DNA from 3 places in the Streptomyces coerulescens genome. Region 2 is predicted to be linked to each of the others. Evidence: riboswitches for the same ligand, from Rfam matches in the RefSeq annotation. Region 2 holds a riboswitch; each other region holds the start of a gene.
What was found. A riboswitch is a leader RNA that binds a small molecule or an ion and turns the genes downstream of it on or off. The one in region 2 is predicted to bind cyclic di-AMP.
Positions count from the first base shown of each region.

Region 1: another riboswitch for cyclic di-AMP. It lies ahead of ACFPQ9_RS27920 (transglycosylase family protein); the one in region 2 lies ahead of ACFPQ9_RS31115 (C40 family peptidase).
Region 3: another riboswitch for cyclic di-AMP. It lies ahead of ACFPQ9_RS08430 (M23 family metallopeptidase); the one in region 2 lies ahead of ACFPQ9_RS31115 (C40 family peptidase).

Region 1 covers NZ_JBHSKM010000022.1:108,415-114,469, forward strand. The annotation lists gene ACFPQ9_RS27900 (Ppx/GppA phosphatase family protein) at 1-281, opposite strand, end outside; gene ACFPQ9_RS27905 (DUF501 domain-containing protein) at 415-933, opposite strand; gene ACFPQ9_RS27910 (FtsB family cell division protein) at 959-1,432, opposite strand; gene eno (phosphopyruvate hydratase) at 1,543-2,829, opposite strand; gene ACFPQ9_RS27920 (transglycosylase family protein) at 3,134-3,799, opposite strand; cyclic di-AMP (ydaO/yuaA leader) riboswitch at 3,804-4,002, opposite strand; gene ACFPQ9_RS27925 (transglycosylase family protein) at 4,211-5,290, opposite strand; gene ACFPQ9_RS27930 (cytochrome P450 family protein) at 5,457-6,055, opposite strand, start outside.
Region 2 covers NZ_JBHSKM010000024.1:352,907-358,961, reverse strand. The annotation lists gene ACFPQ9_RS31120 (NAD-dependent epimerase/dehydratase family protein) at 46-1,104, shown strand; cyclic di-AMP (ydaO/yuaA leader) riboswitch at 1,246-1,419, shown strand; gene ACFPQ9_RS31115 (C40 family peptidase) at 1,428-3,011, shown strand; gene ACFPQ9_RS31110 (substrate-binding domain-containing protein) at 3,263-4,267, shown strand; gene ACFPQ9_RS31105 (LacI family DNA-binding transcriptional regulator) at 4,334-5,338, opposite strand; gene ACFPQ9_RS31100 (TIM barrel protein) at 5,547-6,055, shown strand, end outside.
Region 3 covers NZ_JBHSKM010000004.1:20,520-26,574, reverse strand. The annotation lists gene ACFPQ9_RS08455 (GAF domain-containing protein) at 46-1,089, opposite strand; gene ACFPQ9_RS08450 (GTP cyclohydrolase II) at 1,188-1,829, opposite strand; gene ACFPQ9_RS08445 (MarR family winged helix-turn-helix transcriptional regulator) at 1,988-2,503, opposite strand; gene ACFPQ9_RS08440 (dihydrofolate reductase family protein) at 2,571-3,704, shown strand; tRNA gene ACFPQ9_RS08435 (tRNA-Met) at 3,779-3,852, shown strand; cyclic di-AMP (ydaO/yuaA leader) riboswitch at 4,173-4,330, shown strand; gene ACFPQ9_RS08430 (M23 family metallopeptidase) at 4,342-5,370, shown strand; gene ACFPQ9_RS08425 (PrsW family intramembrane metalloprotease) at 5,541-6,055, opposite strand, start outside.

The DNA.
Region 1 (6,055 bases), on a different contig from region 2:
AACTCGTCCCGGTTCTCGGCGTCCCGCGAGGCGGACGTGGCCACGAAGCGCAGCCGCTCGGCGCCGTGCTCCTTGATGATCGCCGCGTAGTCACGGCACGCGGCGAAGGTACGCTCCAGCGCCTCCGGCGCCAGCCGCCCCGTACGGTCGACCCCCTGGCCGAGACGCACGATGGTCATACGGCGGTCCAGGTCGACGAGTTCGCCGGTGGCAGGGTCGACATCGGCGACGAGAAGCCGGATGGAGTTCGTACCGCAGTCGATGGCGGCGACGCGGGTCATGGGGCACCTTTCAGAGGTACGGAGGCTCATCTCAGCCCGTCCGGCGTTTGAGGACGAGGCCGTTCAGGCCGATGCGGGGGGCCGGGGGCGGCAGCCCCCGGGGACGGGACGGGTAGGGGCGGCGGGGCGGGACTCACTCGGCCGGCACCACGCACGGCCCCTTCATCCACCACTCCGGCAGCATCGCGATCGCCTCGTCTCCCAGCGGATTCACCCCCGGCCCGGCGGCCAGCGAGTGCGCGACCAGCACATGCAGACACTTCACCCGGTCCGGCATACCCCCGGCGCTCGGAAACCCGGTCAGCTCCTCGATCTCGTCGCGCCGCCGGATGTAGTCCTCGTGCGCGGAGCGATACGCAGCGGCCAGCTCCGGGTCGCTCTCCAGCCGCGCCGACATCTCCTTCATCACCCCGTTCGCCTCCAGCGTGCCGATCGCCGACGAGGCCTTCGGGCACGTCAGGTAGTACAGCGTCGGGAAGGGCGTGCCGTCGGGCAGGCGGGGGGCCGTCTCGACCACGTCCGGCTGCCCGCACGGGCACCGGTGTGCGATCGCGCGCAGCCCGCGCGGCGGACGGCCGAGCTGCTGCTTGAAGGCCTCGACGTCCGCGTCGGTGGGCTCGGTGCGCGGGGTGGGCGGCGGGGGCGTTTCCATGCCTGTCTTTCTATCGGTTCGGATCTCACTGGGCGGCGTCGGCCTTGTCGACCCCGTCCCAGATGTTCGCGTACCAGGGGCGGTCGGCCGCGCTCTGGTCGGTCCGCGACTTCTTCGCCGCGTCCGGGTCGACCACGATGAAGCCCGTCTCCCCGGGCATCACATAGTGCAGCCGCTGCCGGATCTGCTGTTCGGCGTACGCGTCGTCCTGCCAGCGCGCCTTGATGTCGCGCAGGTCCTCGACGCGCTGGGCGGCCTCCTCCTTCTCCCGCTGGAGGTCGGCGATCTCGGCGCGCTGCGAGACGTACTGCCTTATCGGGTAGGCCAGCGCCACGACGAGCGAGCAGACCACCAGCGCGAGCAGCGCGGCGCGTCCGGTGAGCCGGGAGCGCCGGGCCTGCCGCTTGGTCTGGGAGCGGTAGACGCGGGCCGCCGTCTGCTCGCCGAGCAACCGGATCCTGGTCGCGGTGGAGAAACGGTCCCGGTCCTTGACGGCCATCGGCTCTCGCCTCCCCTTTCACGTGCATACGTCCCCGCACACGGTACGGGACCGAGTACGGGGACGTACGTACGACTGGCTAAGCCTTACCCAGGTGAGGTCAGCCGGGGTCAGCCCTTGAAGCGCGGGAAGGCGCTGCGGCCGGCGTACACCGCGGCGTCGTCGAGGATCTCCTCGATGCGCAGCAGCTGGTTGTACTTGGCCACGCGCTCGGAGCGGGCCGGGGCGCCGGTCTTGATCTGGCCGCAGTTGGTGGCGACGGCCAGGTCGGCGATGGTGACGTCCTCGGTCTCGCCGGAGCGGTGGGACATCATGCACTTGAAGCCGCTGCGCTGGGCGAGCTCGACGGCGTCCAGGGTCTCGGTGAGCGAGCCGATCTGGTTCACCTTCACGAGCAGGGCGTTGGCGGTGCCCTCCTCGATGCCGCGGGCCAGGCGCTCGGGGTTGGTGACGAACAGGTCGTCGCCGACCAGCTGGACCTTGTCGCCGAGCTTGTCGGTGATGACCTTCCAGCCGGCCCAGTCGTCCTCGAACAGCGGGTCCTCGATGGAGACGAGCGGGTAGGCCGCGACGAGCTCCTCGTAGTACTCCGTCATCTCGGCGGCGGAGCGCTCCTTGCCCTCGAAGACGTACGTGCCGTCCTTGTAGAACTCGGAGGCGGCGACGTCGAGCGCGAGGGCGATCTGCTCGCCGGGCGCGTAGCCGGCTTCCTTGATCGCTTCGAGGATGAGGTCGAGGGCCTCGCGGTTGGAGCCGAGGTTCGGGGCGAAGCCGCCCTCGTCGCCGAGGCCGGTGGACAGGCCGCGGCCCTTCAGCACCTTCTTGAGGGTGTGGTAGACCTCGGTGCCCCAGCGCAGGGCCTCGGAGAAGGACTCCGCGCCGATCGGGGCGATCATGAACTCCTGGATGTCGACGTTGGAGTCCGCGTGGGATCCACCGTTGAGGATGTTCATCATCGGGACGGGGAGCAGGTGCGCGTTCGGGCCACCGAGGTAGCGGAACAGCGGCAGGTCGGACGCCTCGGAGGCGGCGTGGGCGACGGCCAGGGAGACGCCGAGGATGGCGTTTGCACCGAGGGAGCCCTTGTTGTCGGTGGCATCCAGGTCGAACATGGCCTGGTCGATCAGGCGCTGCTCGGTGGCGTCGTAGCCGACGAGCTCCGGGCCGATCTGCTCGATGACGGCGAGGACGGCCTTCTCGACGCCCTTGCCCTGGTAGCGGTTCGGGTCACCGTCACGCAGCTCGATGGCCTCGAAGGCACCGGTGGAGGCGCCGGACGGAACGGCGGCACGACCCGTGCTGCCGTCGTCGAGGCCGACCTCGACCTCGACCGTGGGATTGCCTCGGGAGTCCAGGATTTCCCGGGCTACGACGACGTCGATGGACGGCACGAGCATCTCCTTCTTGGGATGTGACGCGGGTACGCGGTCCGCGGTGGGACTGCGGGATGAGCCTAACCGGCTCCGGGCATCAGACCAGCGGTCGACCGCCCCGTGGACGGAACCGAGAGTAAATTGTTTCCGAACGGAACAAAGACGCGGTACAAAGAACCCCGCCCCGGTGCGTACGGGGGAAGACGCACCGAGGCGGGGAGTTCGTGGGGACGGGGGTGGCCCTCACGACGCCTTCACTATGGAGTCCACGGATGTGAAGGCGCTGTGGTTCAGCTGTCGGCCACGTACGCGCCGTGGCCGCGCCCTCTTACTTCAGGTGCAGCTGCTGACCGGGGTAGATCAGGTCGGCGTCCTCGACGATGTCCTTGTTCAGCTGGAAGAGCTTCTCCCAGCCGCCCTTGACGTCGTGCTCGGCCGCGATCGTGCTGAGGGTGTCACCCTTGGCGACCTTGTACTCGCCGTCGCCCTTCTTGACCTTCTTGCCGGTCGGGGTGGTGACGGTCTTGGTGCTCTTCTTGGCGGCCGGGCGGTCGGCGGAGCGGGAGGCCGACTGCTGCTCAGCAGCGCGAGGGGCGGTCTCGGTGGAGCCGTTGTACGCGGCGCTGGACAGGCCGGTGCCGCAGTGCGGCCAGGCACCCTTGCCCTGGCCCGCGAGGACCTTCTCGGCTATCTCGATCTGCTGGGACTTGGTGGCCTGGTCGGCGGTGGAGGCGTACGCGGTGCCGCCGTACGCGGCCCAGGTGGAGGCGGAGAACTGCAGACCGCCGTAGTAGCCGTTGCCGGTGTTGATCGACCAGTTGCCGCCGGACTCGCACTGGGCGACGGCGTCCCACTCGGAGGCGGTGGCGGCCGAGGCGCTGCCGGCCGCCATCAGCGGGGCGGCGACGGCGGCGGCACCGGTGACGCCGACGACGGCGATGGCGCGGGCGGCCTTGGACGGACGACGGTGCTTGCCCTTGCTGGAAAACAGCATGGTTGGATCCCCTCACCGACGCCTACGAGGTGAGCTGTCGGGTTCGGGCCGGTTGAGTTGCCCGGCCGCGCACGTTCGCCTCTCGGCTCCCGCTGCGCGGCTTCACCCCGAGCCGGCTCCGGCGTGTGGTCCCGTAGGACCTCAACTGCCGGACCCGGCGCAAACCTTGGGTCCCCCGCTCCTGCCTACGGCGCTTTACGCGACGACTGTTCCCGTACGGCCGCCGGCAGGATTCGGCGTGACGGCTGTAGGGGCCCGCACTGGTGGCGAGCGGTCATGACCGTAGACACGCGTTTCGCGGAATTTCAAAGACGATCAGGGCTTCTGAGATCTATCTCTCACTGCTTTCAAAACGGACATTCGCCGCGAAATATGACGCGAACTGCCGCTGTTTTTCACCCTGTTCGACCGTTATTTGGCAGGGACGTCCAAGGTCTGACCGGGAGCGATGCGGTTCGCGTCGGAGCCGATGGCCTTCTTGTTCGCCTGATACAGCGCGCGCCATCCGCCGTCGAGGTCAAGCGAGTCGGCGATCGAGGCGAGAGTGTCGCCCTCGCGGACCTTGTACGAGGCGTGGCGCCCGGTGGACTTGGTGGCCGCCTCGGCGGTGTCGCCCTCGTCGGCGCTGGCACCGCGGTGCCGGCCGGTCCCGGCCGTCGCGTCCTCGGTCGCGCCGTCGGCCGCACCATCGGTCGCGCCGTCGATCGAACCGGTGTCGACGAGGCTCCAGAAGCCCGCATCCTGGGACCAGTTGTCCTGATTGTCCGCATTGGGCGCCTCGGTGGGCGAGCTCTCCGGCGACTGCGAGGCCGTCGCCTCGGGTGACGCATCGGACTTCGAGGGCTTCTTGGACTCGGAGGATGAAGACGGCGAAGAAGAGGACTTTCCGGGCGACTCAGACGAAGCATCCGGAGTGTCGCTCGCCGACTTCGAGGGGTCGCCGGACGGCGTCGACGACTCGGAGGCGTCACCGGAGCCGGAGGAGTCGGACCCCTCCGACGCGTCGGATGAATCGGATGAGTTGGACGAGTTGGATGAATCGAGCAATCCGGAGGATCCGGACACCTCGGAGGGTGAGTCGCCCTCCACTCCGGTGTCGAGGTCGACCGAGCCGGACTCCTTGGTGAGGCCGTTCAGCACGGCGCACGTACCCCAGGGGCTGGTGCCCTGGTCCGCGAGGATCTCCTGGGCCACTGCTATCTGCTGCGAGCGGCTGGCCAGGTCGGGACTGGAGGCGTAGTCGAGACCGCCGTAGCGCTCCCAGTCGTCCAGGGTCAACTGGAGCCCGCCGTACTCTCCGTTGCCGTTGTCGGCACTCCAGGAGCCGCCGCTCTCGCACTCGGCGACCTTGTCCCAGACCGTGCCGTCGGCGGCGCTCGCACCGGTGGCGCCGAGGAGCGGGATGGCGATCGCGGACCCGGTGACTCCTGCCGCGACGAGAAGAGCCGGAGCCTGACGGGGGCGACGGTGACGACCGTTCCCGGAGAGCATGCGGGGACCTTTCGCGAGACAGCACTGAGCACGGCGCGTAAAACCTGGGCGCCTTGTTGACGTGTGAACGTATAGGCAGACGATCACTTGTCACAAGTTAATGCCGCGTAGATCACGTGAAGATCACAGACATGAGTGCGTGTCACGTTTCCCGAGGTGGACGTAGTCACCCAACAGGGGTGAACTCCACCGGAAGCGTGCGCAGTCCGCGCATGATGAGCCCGCCCCGCCACCTCAACTCCGCCGGGTCCACGGCGAGTCGGAGATCCGGGAGGCGGGTGAGGAGCGTGGCGAGGGCGGTCTGGCCCTCCAGCCGGGCGAGCGGGGCACCGAGGCAGTAGTGGATGCCGTGGCCGTAACCGAGGTGCTGGTTGTCGCGGCGGCCGAGGTCGAGGACGTCGGGGTCGGCGAACCGCTCCGGGTCACGGTCGGCGGCGGCCAGGACGACCAGAACGGGGTCGCCCGCCGCGATGTCCTGCCCGCCGATGGTGAGCGGCTCGGTGGCGAAACGCCAGGTGGCGAGCTCCACCGGCCCGTCGTAGCGCAGGAGTTCCTCGACGCCGGTCTCCAGCAGGGCGGTGTCATGGGCGGCCAGGGAGGTCTGCAGGCGGGCGCGCTGTTCGGGGTGGGTGAGCAGGGCGAAGGTGCCGTTGCCGATGAGGTTCACGGTCGTCTCGAAGCCCGCGAACAGCAGGATGAAGGCCATGGCCGCGGCCTCGTTCTCGGTGAGGTGCTCACCGTGGTCGGAGGCGCGGATGAGCCCGG
Region 2 (6,055 bases):
CGCGCCATAAGGTGACCCCGACCGCACGAAGTGAGGGGTGAGGGCGTGGGCTCGGACGGTTCGGCAGCCGTGCTGGTGACCGGTGGCAGTGGGTTCGTCGGCAGCCATCTGGTGCATCGGCTTCTGGAGCGCGGCGATCGCGTTCACGCCACCGTGCGCAGCACGGCCGCCACGTCCAAGGTGCGGCCGCTGCGGGAGATGCAGGACGCGCACCCCGGTCGGCTGTCCCTGTTCGAGGCGGACCTGCTGACCGAGGGCGCCTTCGACGAGGCGATGACCGGCTGCCGGACGGTGTTCCACGTGGCGTCGCCGTTCCGTATGCCGGAGAAGATCAAGGACGGCCGCCGGGACATGGTGGACCCGGCCCTGCTCGGCACCCGCAATGTGCTGGCAGCCGTCGAGCGGACACCCACGGTGGAACGGGTCGTGCTCACCTCCACCGTGGGCACGATCTTCGGCGACTACGCGGACGTCCTGAGGATGGACGACGAGGTGCTCTCCGAGCGGTACTTCAACACCACCAGCACCGTGGAGAACAACCCGTACCACTACGCCAAGACGGTCGCCGAACGCGCCGCCCGGGACGCGGAGGCCGCCCAGGGCCGCTGGCGCCTGGTGTCGGTCAACCCCGGCCTGATCCTGGGCCCGTCCCTGACGCCCGCCTCCGAGTCCGGCAGCCTGTTCCTGCTCCAGGAGCTCTTCAAGGGCTACTTCTTCTACGGCGCCCCGGACTTCAGCTTCACCACGGCGGACGTACGCGAGGTGGCCGACGCACACATCGCCGCCGCCGAGAACCCGGACGCGAAGGGACGCTACATCGTCGCCGCCGAGACCATGACGTCGTTCCACGAGATGTCCCGCATCGTGCGGACCCGGTACCCCCGCGACCTGCGGCTCCCGCGCACCGCGCTCCCGCACTGGCCGGTGCGGATCCTCGGCCCCGCCTTCGGCCTGACGCAGGATTACATCCGTAAACACCTCGGCATCCGGTTCCGGGTGGACAACAGCCGCAGCGTGAGCGAACTGGGCATCACCTACCGCCCGATCGAGCAGACGGTCCTCGATCATTACGAAGCGTGGCGGCGCCGGCGCACCGTGAAGTGAACGGGCCACCGCACCGCCGCGAGCGTCGAAGGTCACAAAAACGTATCGGACATTTGGCGCCTCAACCTTCACGGGAGACGCACAAGTTGGCTAGGTTACGGATCAGGCCGCACGACGACCTCCGGCGAACCCCGCCGGGACGCGCGGCCTCCGCCGAGTCCGGTGCGCTCAAAGTGGTTCACCGGAGCCGGGGACCCAACCGAACTTGGGGTGAATCGGCCGACCGCCCTTCGGGGCGCGGCCGTAGGGCACACCTTCCGGAACCGACCGCCCGAACCCGTCAGCTAACTCGGTAGGCGGAGTACGGAAGGAGTACGTCGCCCATGGCGCCGGAAGGCACCGCGCGGCCGGGGGCTCTCAGCCTGCCCGGCATGCGCAACTCCGCACTCGCGTCGGCGGCCCTCACCTCGGTGGCGCTGCTCGGCCAGACGGCGGGCGCCGCCCCCTCGTCCTCGGACGAAGCACCCAGCCGTGAGGAAGTAAGCCGCCGGATCACCTCCCTCTACGACCGGGCCGAGACCGACTCGGGAACCTTCAACGCCACCCGCGCCTCGTCGACGGGCCCGCGCAAGCGAGGCGCCCGCCCGGCTGACGCCGGAACCGCGTCCGCCGGTACCCGGGCGGGCGAGGACAGGCGCGGCGACCCCGCGCTCGACAACGTCACCCGTCAGTGGTTCGACGTCGCGCGTGCAAAGCTGGGTCCGACCGTGCCGGCCGCGCTGCCCAGCGACAGAACACCGGAACGTCCCGTCGGGCGCAGGCCCGCGCGTGCGGTGCGGGACCTCGCCCCGGCGCGTGAGTCGACCGGTCGCGCCCCGCTGGAGCTGCCCGCCGCCCCGGTCCGGGAGTTGACGTCCGGTCCGGGCAGCGGGGCGGCTTTGGTCGCCGAGCTGACCGCCGGTCCCCTCGCCGCGCTGCCGGCCGTGCCCGGGGCCCCGTCGGCGGACCTTCAGGCCACCCAGGTCCTCCCGACGCTCCCCGCCCTGCCCGCGTCGACCACCTCGCCCTCCGCCGCCGTCCCGGCCGTCGACACCGCGGCCGCCCCGCAGACGCGGGCCTCACTGCGGACGACCAAGGAGCACAACCGGCGCAAGCTCGACCGGGCCCGCGAGTTGCTGTCCCTGTACGCCACGCGGCAGAGCGCCCCGCCGACGGCGATCGCCGCGCTGACCGCGACCGACACCTGGGGCACGCCGCCGGCCCGGCCCCAGCTCTCCGCCGATGACCATTGGCAGGCCCTGCAGGCGCAGTCGGCCGCCGACCTCACCACCGTCCCGCCCGGGGCGACGGCCCCGCCGGTGACAGCCCCGGCGCCGACGGCAGACCCCTTCACGACCACCATCACGGACCCCTACCTCGGCACCCTCACCACGCCCACGCCCGCGGCCACCGTCACGGACCCATATCTCGGCACCCTCACCACACCGACGCCCGCGGCCCCCGGCCCCGTCACCATCACGGACCCGCACCTCGGCACCCTCACCATGGCCACGCCACCGGCCGCCACCCCGCCGGCCACCGCCGGCACGGCTGTGACATCGACGGCGTCGCACGACACCCGAGCCATCCGGGCCCTGGAGTTCGCCCGCGCACAGCTGGGCAGACCCTGCGTCTCGGGCACGACCGGCCCGGAGGCGTTCGACGGCCCCGGCCTCACCCAGGCCGCCTGGAAGGCCGCCGGCATCACGCTCCCACGCACGGCGCCGGAACAGGCGACGGCGGGTCAGGGCGTCGCCCTCACCGGTCTCGAACCCGGTGACCTGGTCCTCTTCCACGTGGGTCACGTCGGGATCTACTCCGGGAACGGCATGATGATCCACGCCCCGGGACCCGGAGCGCTCGTACGCGAGGAGTCGATCCACTACGCCGGAGAGTCGGCGATCCACAGCGCGATACGGCCCGCCTGAGCCTCGGCCGACCCCATCGATCCACCCCGTCTCCTCGGAGGCGGGGTGGTGTCGTGCGGACCCGGGCTTTTCCATGGCTCCCGGTTCCGGCACCCGCCTCACCGGTTGACACGCCCTTCCACCTCGGCTTTGTCGATACGTCCTGACAAAACCATTGACATCATCTGCGGGCGGCTCCATAGTTCCTGCCACTAGAGCGCGCTAGTGGAGCGCTCCAGTCGCTCCGATCAGCACAGCGAGGTGCATGGGACATGCGCAGACACCACAGAGCCGCGGGCCTGACGGCCGCCGCCCTGGCGGCCACCCTGTTCGCCGCGGGATGCTCCAGCGGCTCCGGCGGGAAGAAGTCCGAGGAAGGCACCGCGGACGCCTCGGCGGGCAAGGCCACGACCCCCCGGATGACGGTGGCCATGATCACTCACGCGGCTCCCGGTGACACCTTCTGGGACCTGATCCGCAAGGGCGCAGAGGCCGCCGCCGCCAAGGACAACGTCAAGCTCGTCTACTCCAGCGACCCGGCCGCCGGCAATCAGGCCAACCTGGTGCAGAACGCGATCGACCAGAAGGTCGACGGCATCGCCCTGACCGCGGCCAAGCCGAGCGCGATGAAGGCAGTGATCGCCAAGGCGACGGCGGCCGGCATCCCGGTCGTCGGCTTCAACGCCGGCCTGGACGACTGGAAGGAGCTCGGCATGCTCGAGTACTTCGGCCAGGACGAGAACATCGCGGGCGCGGCCTTCGGCGAGCGGCTCAACCGGACCGGCGCCAAGCACGCGCTGTGTGTCATCCAGGAGCAGGGCCATGTCGCGCTGGAGGCCCGCTGCGCCGGTCTGAAGAAGGGGTTCAAGGGCAAGACGGACAACCTCTATGTGAACGGCACCGACATGCCGTCCGTGAAGTCGACGATCACCGCCAAGCTCCAGCAGGACTCCTCCATCGACCAGGTGGTCACGCTGGGCGCGCCCTTCGCGCTGACCGCGGTGCAGTCGGTGTCCGACGCGGCGGCGAAGGCCGAGGTCGCGACGTTCGACCTCAACAAGGAGCTGGTCACGGCGGTCCAGGAGGGCAAGGTCGAGTTCGCCGTCGACCAGCAGCCCTACCTCCAGGGCTACCTCGCGGTCGACTCGCTGTGGCTGTACCGCACCAACGGCAACTTCAGCGGCGGCGGCAGTGCTCCGGTGCTGACCGGGCCCGCGTTCATCACCAAGGACAACGTCGACGCGGTCGCCGAGTTCGCCGCGAAGGGCACGCGCTAGGCGCGTACAGGGCAGGCGGGGCCGGCCGTGACCGCGACGGGGCGCGGTCGGCCCCGCCGTTGTTCGTCAGCGGGCCGGCTCCTGCGGGGCCGGCCCGCTCGTGCCGCGCACGACGAGCTTGGGGTCCAACACGGCCTCGCGCGGCTTCAGTTCGGGCTCCTCCAGCCGTTCCACGGCGAAGCGCACGGCGTGCTCGGCCAGCAGGACCGCGTCCTGGCGGACGGTGGTCAGGCCGATCGGCATCAGGTGCGAGAGATGGCTGTCGTCGTAGCCGACCACGGACAGGTCGCGCGGGACATCGACGCCCGAGCGCGTCAGGGACATCAACAGGCCCATCGCACAACGGTCGTTGCCCGCGAGGACGGCTGTCGGCAGCGGCAGCCCCCGGTCGCGTTCCGTCAGCAGCAGACGGCCCGCCTCGATGCCCGACTCCTCGGTGTGGGTGCCGGGAATCACCCGCTGCTCGGCCTCCAGCCCGTGCCGGCGCATCGCGGCCCGGTAGGCGCGCCGCCGCTCGGCCGAGCCGGGGCCGCGCCCGCCGTCGATGTGCACGATCCGGCGGTGGCCCAGTTCCACGAGGTGGTCCATGGCCTGGCGCACCCCCTTGCCTTCGGCGCTGTGCACGAAGTCCACATGGGCGCCGAGCGCACGACGGGCCACCGAGACGGTGGCGGCGCGGTGTCCGAGTTCGTCGAGGTAGCCGGGCTCGGCGTCGGGGGCGAGCAGGATCAGGCCCTCGCAGCGGTGGCCGAGCAGGGCCTCGATCGCCTTGTCCTCGCCGCGGCCTGGCGTCGTCCCGGAGAGCAGCACGTCGTAACCGAGCCGCTCCGCCTCCGGGTAGATGCCCGCGATGAGATCCGTGTGGAAGGTCTGGTGGACGATGAACATCACGCCGAGCGTGCGGCTGCGGCCCCGGGCGAGCAGCCGGGCCGCGTTGTCCGGCCGGTAGCCGATCTCGTCGGCGACGCGCAGCACCCGCTCCCGGGTCTCGCTGCCTGCACCGGGCAGACCCCTGAAGACGATCGAGACGAGTGCCCGGGAGACGCCCGCCTTCTCGGCGACGTCCGCCATCGTGGGCCGCTGCCGGCCTGCCGCATCCACCTGTGAACCCCCAGCTTCGACGTCGTTCACCCGAGCCAGGTCTCGAAGTCTCCCAGCAACAAGCTATTGACATGACATTTGGACCAGGGTCATCGTACTCGCACTAGCGCGCGCTAGTAGAGCGCGACAGAAGATTCGTGGACACCACCCCTGACGTCCCCTCCCCGAAGGACTTGTCATGGCAACGGCGCCAACCTCGCTCCGCACCACCGCGGGCAACCTGTGCCTGGGCTCGGCCCCCGACTCGTGGGGCGTGTGGTTCCCCGAGGACGACCGGCAGGTCCCGTACACCCGCTTCCTCGACGAGCTCGCCGAGGCGGGGTACGAGTGGCTGGAGCTCGGGCCGTACGGCTATCTCCCCACCGACCCCCGGCAACTCGCGGAGGAGCTCGACGCACGCGGTCTGAAGGTCTCCGGCGGTACCGCCTTCGGCGCGCTGCACCGCCCCGAGGCATGGGACGACATGCTCGTCCATGTCTGCCGGGTCGCCGCGCTGACGGCCGCCGCCGGCGCCCACCACCTGGTCCTCATCCCGCCCATGTACCGGGACGAGAGGACCGGCGCGTTCACCGAGTCGCCGGTGCTGACCGCCGACCGGTGGGCGGGCTTCGGCAAGGCCGCCGACCGGCTCGGCAAGCTGCTCCTGGACGACTACGACGTTCGTCTCGTCATCCACCCGCACGCCGA
Region 3 (6,055 bases), on a different contig from region 2:
CACAAGCACAGGGGGTGCAGTAGGACAGCGAGGTCGGAACGGCCTCTACGCGGAGTCGACCGCCCGGTGTCGCCGCCCATCGAGGTCGGGCTGGATTTCCAAGGTGAAGGCCGCGTCCCGGTGGGTGCCTTCCCAACCGCGCCAGACGTGTATGTGGACGGGCCTCGCGGAGCCGGGGCGGTGGATGTTCCACTCGGCCCTCAGATCGCGGGCGACCAGGGTCGCGGCGTATTCGGCGTCGTGGTCGGGGCTGTCCGTGGTGATCCTTCCGCGCCACTGGTCGGGGTGGACACCGTAGGTGCGGCACCCGGCGGAGCCGTACGACTCGTCGACCCGGTACACCCACTGGGTCGAGCCGTTCGTGGATCCGGTCCGCCCGAGAAGCGGCAGGCGCTGATCGAGGGTGGTGCCGTTGTGGGGGAGGCCGGCCGGATGATCGTCGGCGCCGGGGCCGACCAGGTGTCGTGCGATGACTTCCCCTGCCAGTTGCCCGTAGAGCTCCATGATCCGGAGGTCCTGGTCGGACGGCCGGCCGGGCTGTGACGTGTGGGTCGAGATCATTCCCATCAGCCGCCCGGCGTGATCGACCAGCGGCGTGGACTGGACCGAGCGCACCCCGGAGATACGGAAGATCTCCTGGTGCGGTGTGAAGGCCTGGTCGTCGCGGACGTCGGCCGTGACCGCCTGCGTGCCTTGCCGGGCGGCCCGTCCGCAGACGGAGTGGTGGTCCCGGACCACCGCGAAGTGGTCGAGGAACTCGTGGCCGAAGCCGGACTGGGTGACCAGGACCAGTGAGTCGTCGCGAGGGTCCAGGAACTGGATGTTTCCGAATTCGGCGTCCACCAGCGCCATGGCCGCTCCGGCGACCCGTGGGAGCACGGCGGCCAGTTCGGGGACGTCTCGCAGTTCCTCGGCCGCGTCCTGCAGGGTCTTGAGGGCGGATGGCTCATCCAGGCTGAAGGCGACCCACGCGGCGAGCTGGTCGGCCGTGTGCGTGGCGGTCACTTTGTGCGCCGGTCGGGGCGGCGCGGAAGTGTAGGAGGCGGTCACATGCTCCAGCGGCCCGACGAGGTTGTGGGGATGATTCATGTCCACGACACCTCAATCCGGTACTTTTGCGACGATTCTATGCCTCTGCGGACACCCTGGACAGGGCGGCCGTGGGAAGCGGACGTCTACCGGTGCGCTCAGCCGGTGCTGAGTTCTGCCAGGTCGCCCAGCGGCAGGGTGTGCTGGGTCTGGAGGACCTTCGCGCGCAGGTAGCGGACATTGTCCGGGGTGGCGAAGACGCCGGTGGGGACCCGGTCCCGTACCTCGATGCCGAGGGCGCGCAACTGTTCCGCCTTGTCGGGGTTGTTGGAGAGCAGGTCCAGCTCGCCGATGCCGAGGGCGGTGAGCATCTGGGCGGCGGCCGTGTAGTCACGGGCGTCCTCGGGCAGGCCCAGGGCCGCGTTCGCCGCGTAGGTGTCCAGGCCCTGGTCCTGGAGGGCGTACGCGTCGAGCTTGTTGTAGAGCCCGATGCCGCGGCCCTCCTGGCGCAGGTACAGCAGGACGCCGCCGCGCTGCTCGATGCGCTCGACGGCCTCGCGCAGCTGAGGGCCGCAGTCGCAGCGCGCCGAGCCGAAGACGTCGCCGGTCAGGCACTCGGAGTGCAGGCGGACCAGCGGGGTGGTGCCGGGGGCCGGGTCACCGATGACGACGGCCACGTGCTCCAGGCCGTCGGTCAGGCCGTGGAAGGTGACGAGCTCGGCGTCGACGCGGTAGCCGTCCTGAAAGCGCAGCGGGACCCGGACACGGGCGCGCTGGGTGGCGGCGGTGAAGTCGGGCATGCGGGTTCTCCGGGTTCCGTACGAGGATCGTGGAGGGTCTGCTTCAGATTTGAAGCAGGACCTCGGTTCCGGACCCTACCCCATGCTTTAAATTTGAATCAACAGAAATTGTCCTACGGGCTCCAGGTCTCTGGGTCTCCCGGCCTCCGGGTCTCCGGTCACGAGCAGGGCTTGGCCGAACGTCGCCGCCAGGGCACGTCGTCCCCGGTGGCCGTCGCCGTGTCGCCCTGGAAGCCCTCGGTGACCTGCGTGAAGATCTCCTCCAGCTGCCCGACCTGCTCCGGGCTCAACCGGTCGAAGAGCACCGAGCGCACGGTCTCGACATGGCCCGGCGCCGCGCCCTCCAGGACCGTCATGCCCTCGTCGGTGAGCGCCGCGATGCTGCCCCGCTTGTCCCAGCGGCAGTTCTCGCGCCGCACCAGGCCGTCCTTCTCCAGCCGGGTGACGGCGTAGGTCAGCCGGCTGCGGGTGATCTTCAGCCGTTCCGCGAGATCGGTCATCCGAAGCCGCTGTTCCGGGGACTCGGACAGGGTGGACAGGATGGAGTAGTACATGTGCGGCATGCCGGCCTCCTGCTGGAGCTGCCGGTCCATGGCGTCCTCCATGAGGTGGACGGCACCGATGTACGCGCGCCAGGCGCGCTGCTCCTCGGGGGTGAGCCAGCGAGTCGTCATGCCACCAGTGTAGGTTTGTTTCAAACTTGAACCAAGATCGAGTCCGCCGAGCCGGAGAACTGCGCCGATGCCGTCGTACCCCTACGTCCTGCTGTCCGCCGCCGTCTCCCTGGACGGCTACCTCGACGACACCACCCCAGAGCGCCTGCTGCTGTCCGGGCCGGCCGACTTCGACCGGGTCGACGAGGTCCGCGCGTCCGTGGACGCCATCCTGATCGGCGCCGGCACGATCCGGGCGGACAACCCGCGGCTGCTGGTGAACTCGGCCGAGCGGCGGGCTGCGCGGACGGCTGCGGGCAAGCCGGAGTACCCGCTGAAGGTCACGGTCAGCGCGTCCGGCGAGCTGGACCCTGCGGCCAACTTCTGGCACACCGGCGGCGAGAAGGTCGTCTACACGACGGAGAAGGGCGCGGAGCGGCTGCGCCGGACGCCGGTCGCGGCGGACGTCGTCGCGCTGGGGCCGGAGCTGGACTGGCGGGCCCTGCTGGCGCATCTGCGCGAGGTGCGCGGCGTTGAGCGGCTGATGGTCGAGGGCGGCGGCACCATTCACACACAGCTGATGACACAGGGGCTGGCGGACGAGCTGCAGCTGGTGGTGGCCCCGCTGTTCGTGGGCGACCCCGAGGCGCCGCGGCTGTTCGGTCCCGGCGGCTATCAGGGCGGCCGGCTGCGGCTGCTGGAGTCGCGCCGCATCGAGGACGTCGTCCTGATGCGCTACGCGCCGACGGCGCCCGGCACCGGTACCCTCCCCGCCGCCGCGGACCGGCACTGGCTGGCGCTGGCGTGCGAGCTGGCGGAGCGGTGCCCGCCGTCGGAGACGGCCTTCAGTGTCGGCGCGGTGGTCGTCGCGGCCGACGGGACCGAGCTGGCGCGCGGGTACTCCAGGGAGGGCGGCGATCCGGTCGTGCACGCGGAGGAGGCGGCGCTGGCGAAAATCGCGGCCGGGGATCCGATGCTCGCCTCCGCCACGGTGTACAGCAGCCTGGAGCCGTGCACGCACCGCTCGTCCCGGCCCGTGCCCTGCGCGCGGCTGATCCTGGACGCGGGGGTCCGCCGGGTGGTGACGGCCTGGCGGGAGCCGGACACGTTCGTGACGGGGGCCGACGGGAGCGGGATGCTGGCGGCACGTGGCGTGGACGTCCTGGTGCTGCCGGAATACGCGGAGCGGGCCAAGGCGCCCAACGCCCACCTGCCGGCCTGAGCACCCGTCCGTGGCGGCGCCACGGAAAGCCGTGTGCTTCGCGTCCCGCGGATGGCGTACTATGGATTCACCGACGCGGGGTGGAGCAGCTCGGTAGCTCGCTGGGCTCATAACCCAGAGGTCGCAGGTTCAAATCCTGTCCCCGCTACTCAGGACTCAGGGCCGGAACTCAACAGTTCCGGCCCTGAGTGTTTTCCCGGGCGTCAGTGTTTTCCCCGGCGTCAGTGTCTTCCCGGCCCCGCCACCGAGGGTGACCGGTCGACCGCCCTCCGCATAACAACTGACATACCGTCAATACCTGTGTGACTGCTGAGCTCTGGCCAACTCGCCCGATTTAGGCCGCTCGTGACCCGTAAGTCCAGGCGAAAATCGTTAATGATCAAGAGGAACAGCTTGGAATCCGCACCCCGGGTCTATTAACGTTCGATAACGCAGCGCGGTCGTCCCAGCCGTCACAAGAGGCGGCTCCGTGCGCACGCGCCGAGTCCCGCAAGGGAGCCGGGGAACCACCACCCTGGGGTGAATCGCGCGAATATCGCCGGGAAGTCACGGTTGATATACGCGCGTAGGAGACCTTCCTGCTCCGAACCCGTCAGCTAACCCGGTAGGCGAGAAGGAAGGAAAGGAGTACGCCCACGTGGCGTCCAACCGGCCTGCTCCGCAAGCCCCGTTCGTGCCGAGTCAGCGCAGCACGGAAACCTTCGGCTACGACCGCTACCGCACCGACGAGGGCCCGTTCGAGGAGTGGAACCCCACCGCGGAGTCCATTCGTCCCGTGCGCGGCAGGCACCGCGTCTCCAAGCAGCGTGGCGGGGGACTCGCCCGCAGCTCCACGGTTCTCGGCGTCGGCGTCATAGCCGCCGTCGGCGCGGGCGGCATGGCCAGCGCGAACAGCGGCAAGCCGCCGGTCGCCATCACCATGCCCGACCTGCCGCTGATCTCCGACGACGACTCCTCCGAGCCCGCCGAGGACACGGCCACCGCGCTCAGCACCATGGGCGAGGCCACCGAGCAGACCGCGCAGGGCGGCTCCGACGCCGGCGAAGCGCTGCGCAGCCGGATCATCGCGCAGGCCGAGCTCCAGCAGGACCAGATCGACAGCAAGGCCGCCGCGGCCGCGGTCGCCGCCGCCGAGAAGGAAGCCGCCGAAGCGGCCGCCAAGGCGGAGAAGGAAGCCAAGGCCAAGGCCGCCGCCGCGAAGGCCGCCGCCGAGGAGGAGGCCCGCAAGAAGGCCGAGGCCGAGCGCCTCGCCGAGCTGGCCAAGCAGTACACGCTGCCGACCTCCTCGTACACCATCACCTCGACGTTCGGTCAGGCCGGCGCCTACTGGTCCTCCGGCTACCACACCGGCCTCGACTTCGCCGCCCCCACGGGCACGCTGATCAAGGCGATCCACTCCGGTGAGGTCACCTTCGCCGGCTGGGACGGCTCCTACGGCTACAAGACCGAGATCACCCTCGACGACGGCACCGAGCTCTGGTTCGCGCACCAGTCCTCGATCAGCGTCAGCGTGGGGCAGAAGGTCAACACGGGCGACGTCATCGGCCGCGTGGGCGCCACCGGCAATGTGACCGGCGCCCACCTGCACCTCGAGGTGCACCCCGGTGGCAGCTCCAGCGGCATCGACCCGATGGCGTGGCTCCAGGGCAAGGGCCTCACCCCCTGAGCGACCCCTCGCCGGTCATCCACCCCTGAGACACCCCTCGCCGGTCATCCACTTCTGATCCCCGGCGGTCCTGACGGCGACCCCCCGACGTCAGGGCTGCCGGTTTCGGCATGTCTCCAAAACCTTTCGGCACAGGGCCTTTCGGCACCTGCCGCGCCCCGGCGGACCGATCACATCCGGTACGGGTTGTACGCGGGGTACGGCGCCGTCGGGCCGTACGTCCGCCCATCGGCCTGACCGTACGACTGCCAGTGGACCGGCGCCGCATACACGTGCCCGTACCCGTGCTCGTGGCCCCGCCAGGCCTGTGCGGCGGCCGCGTGCTCCAGGGCCGGGCGGGCGAACTCCCGGCGGCGCCACAGCTCGTGCAGCAACTCCTGTTCCCGTACGACGAAGTCCGCGCCGGCCCGCCCGCGGCGCCCCCGGTGCCGTAGGAACGCCAGCGACGTGGCGCATGCCTCGTACTGCGCCACGGTCCGCGCCGCCGCCCGGCCGCCGTGCCGGCGCGCGTACTGCCGGGCCACCCGCCGGTCCCGCATCGAACCCAGCGCGAACGGCTCGCCCGGCGAGAGCCAGCCGGCGACGACATAGGCGGGCAGTTCCTCGCGCACGGTCCGCAGCTCACGCTGACGGGTCCAGATCACCAGCCAGGTCAGCAGCCCGAACGCGGGCACCATGAGGGTCG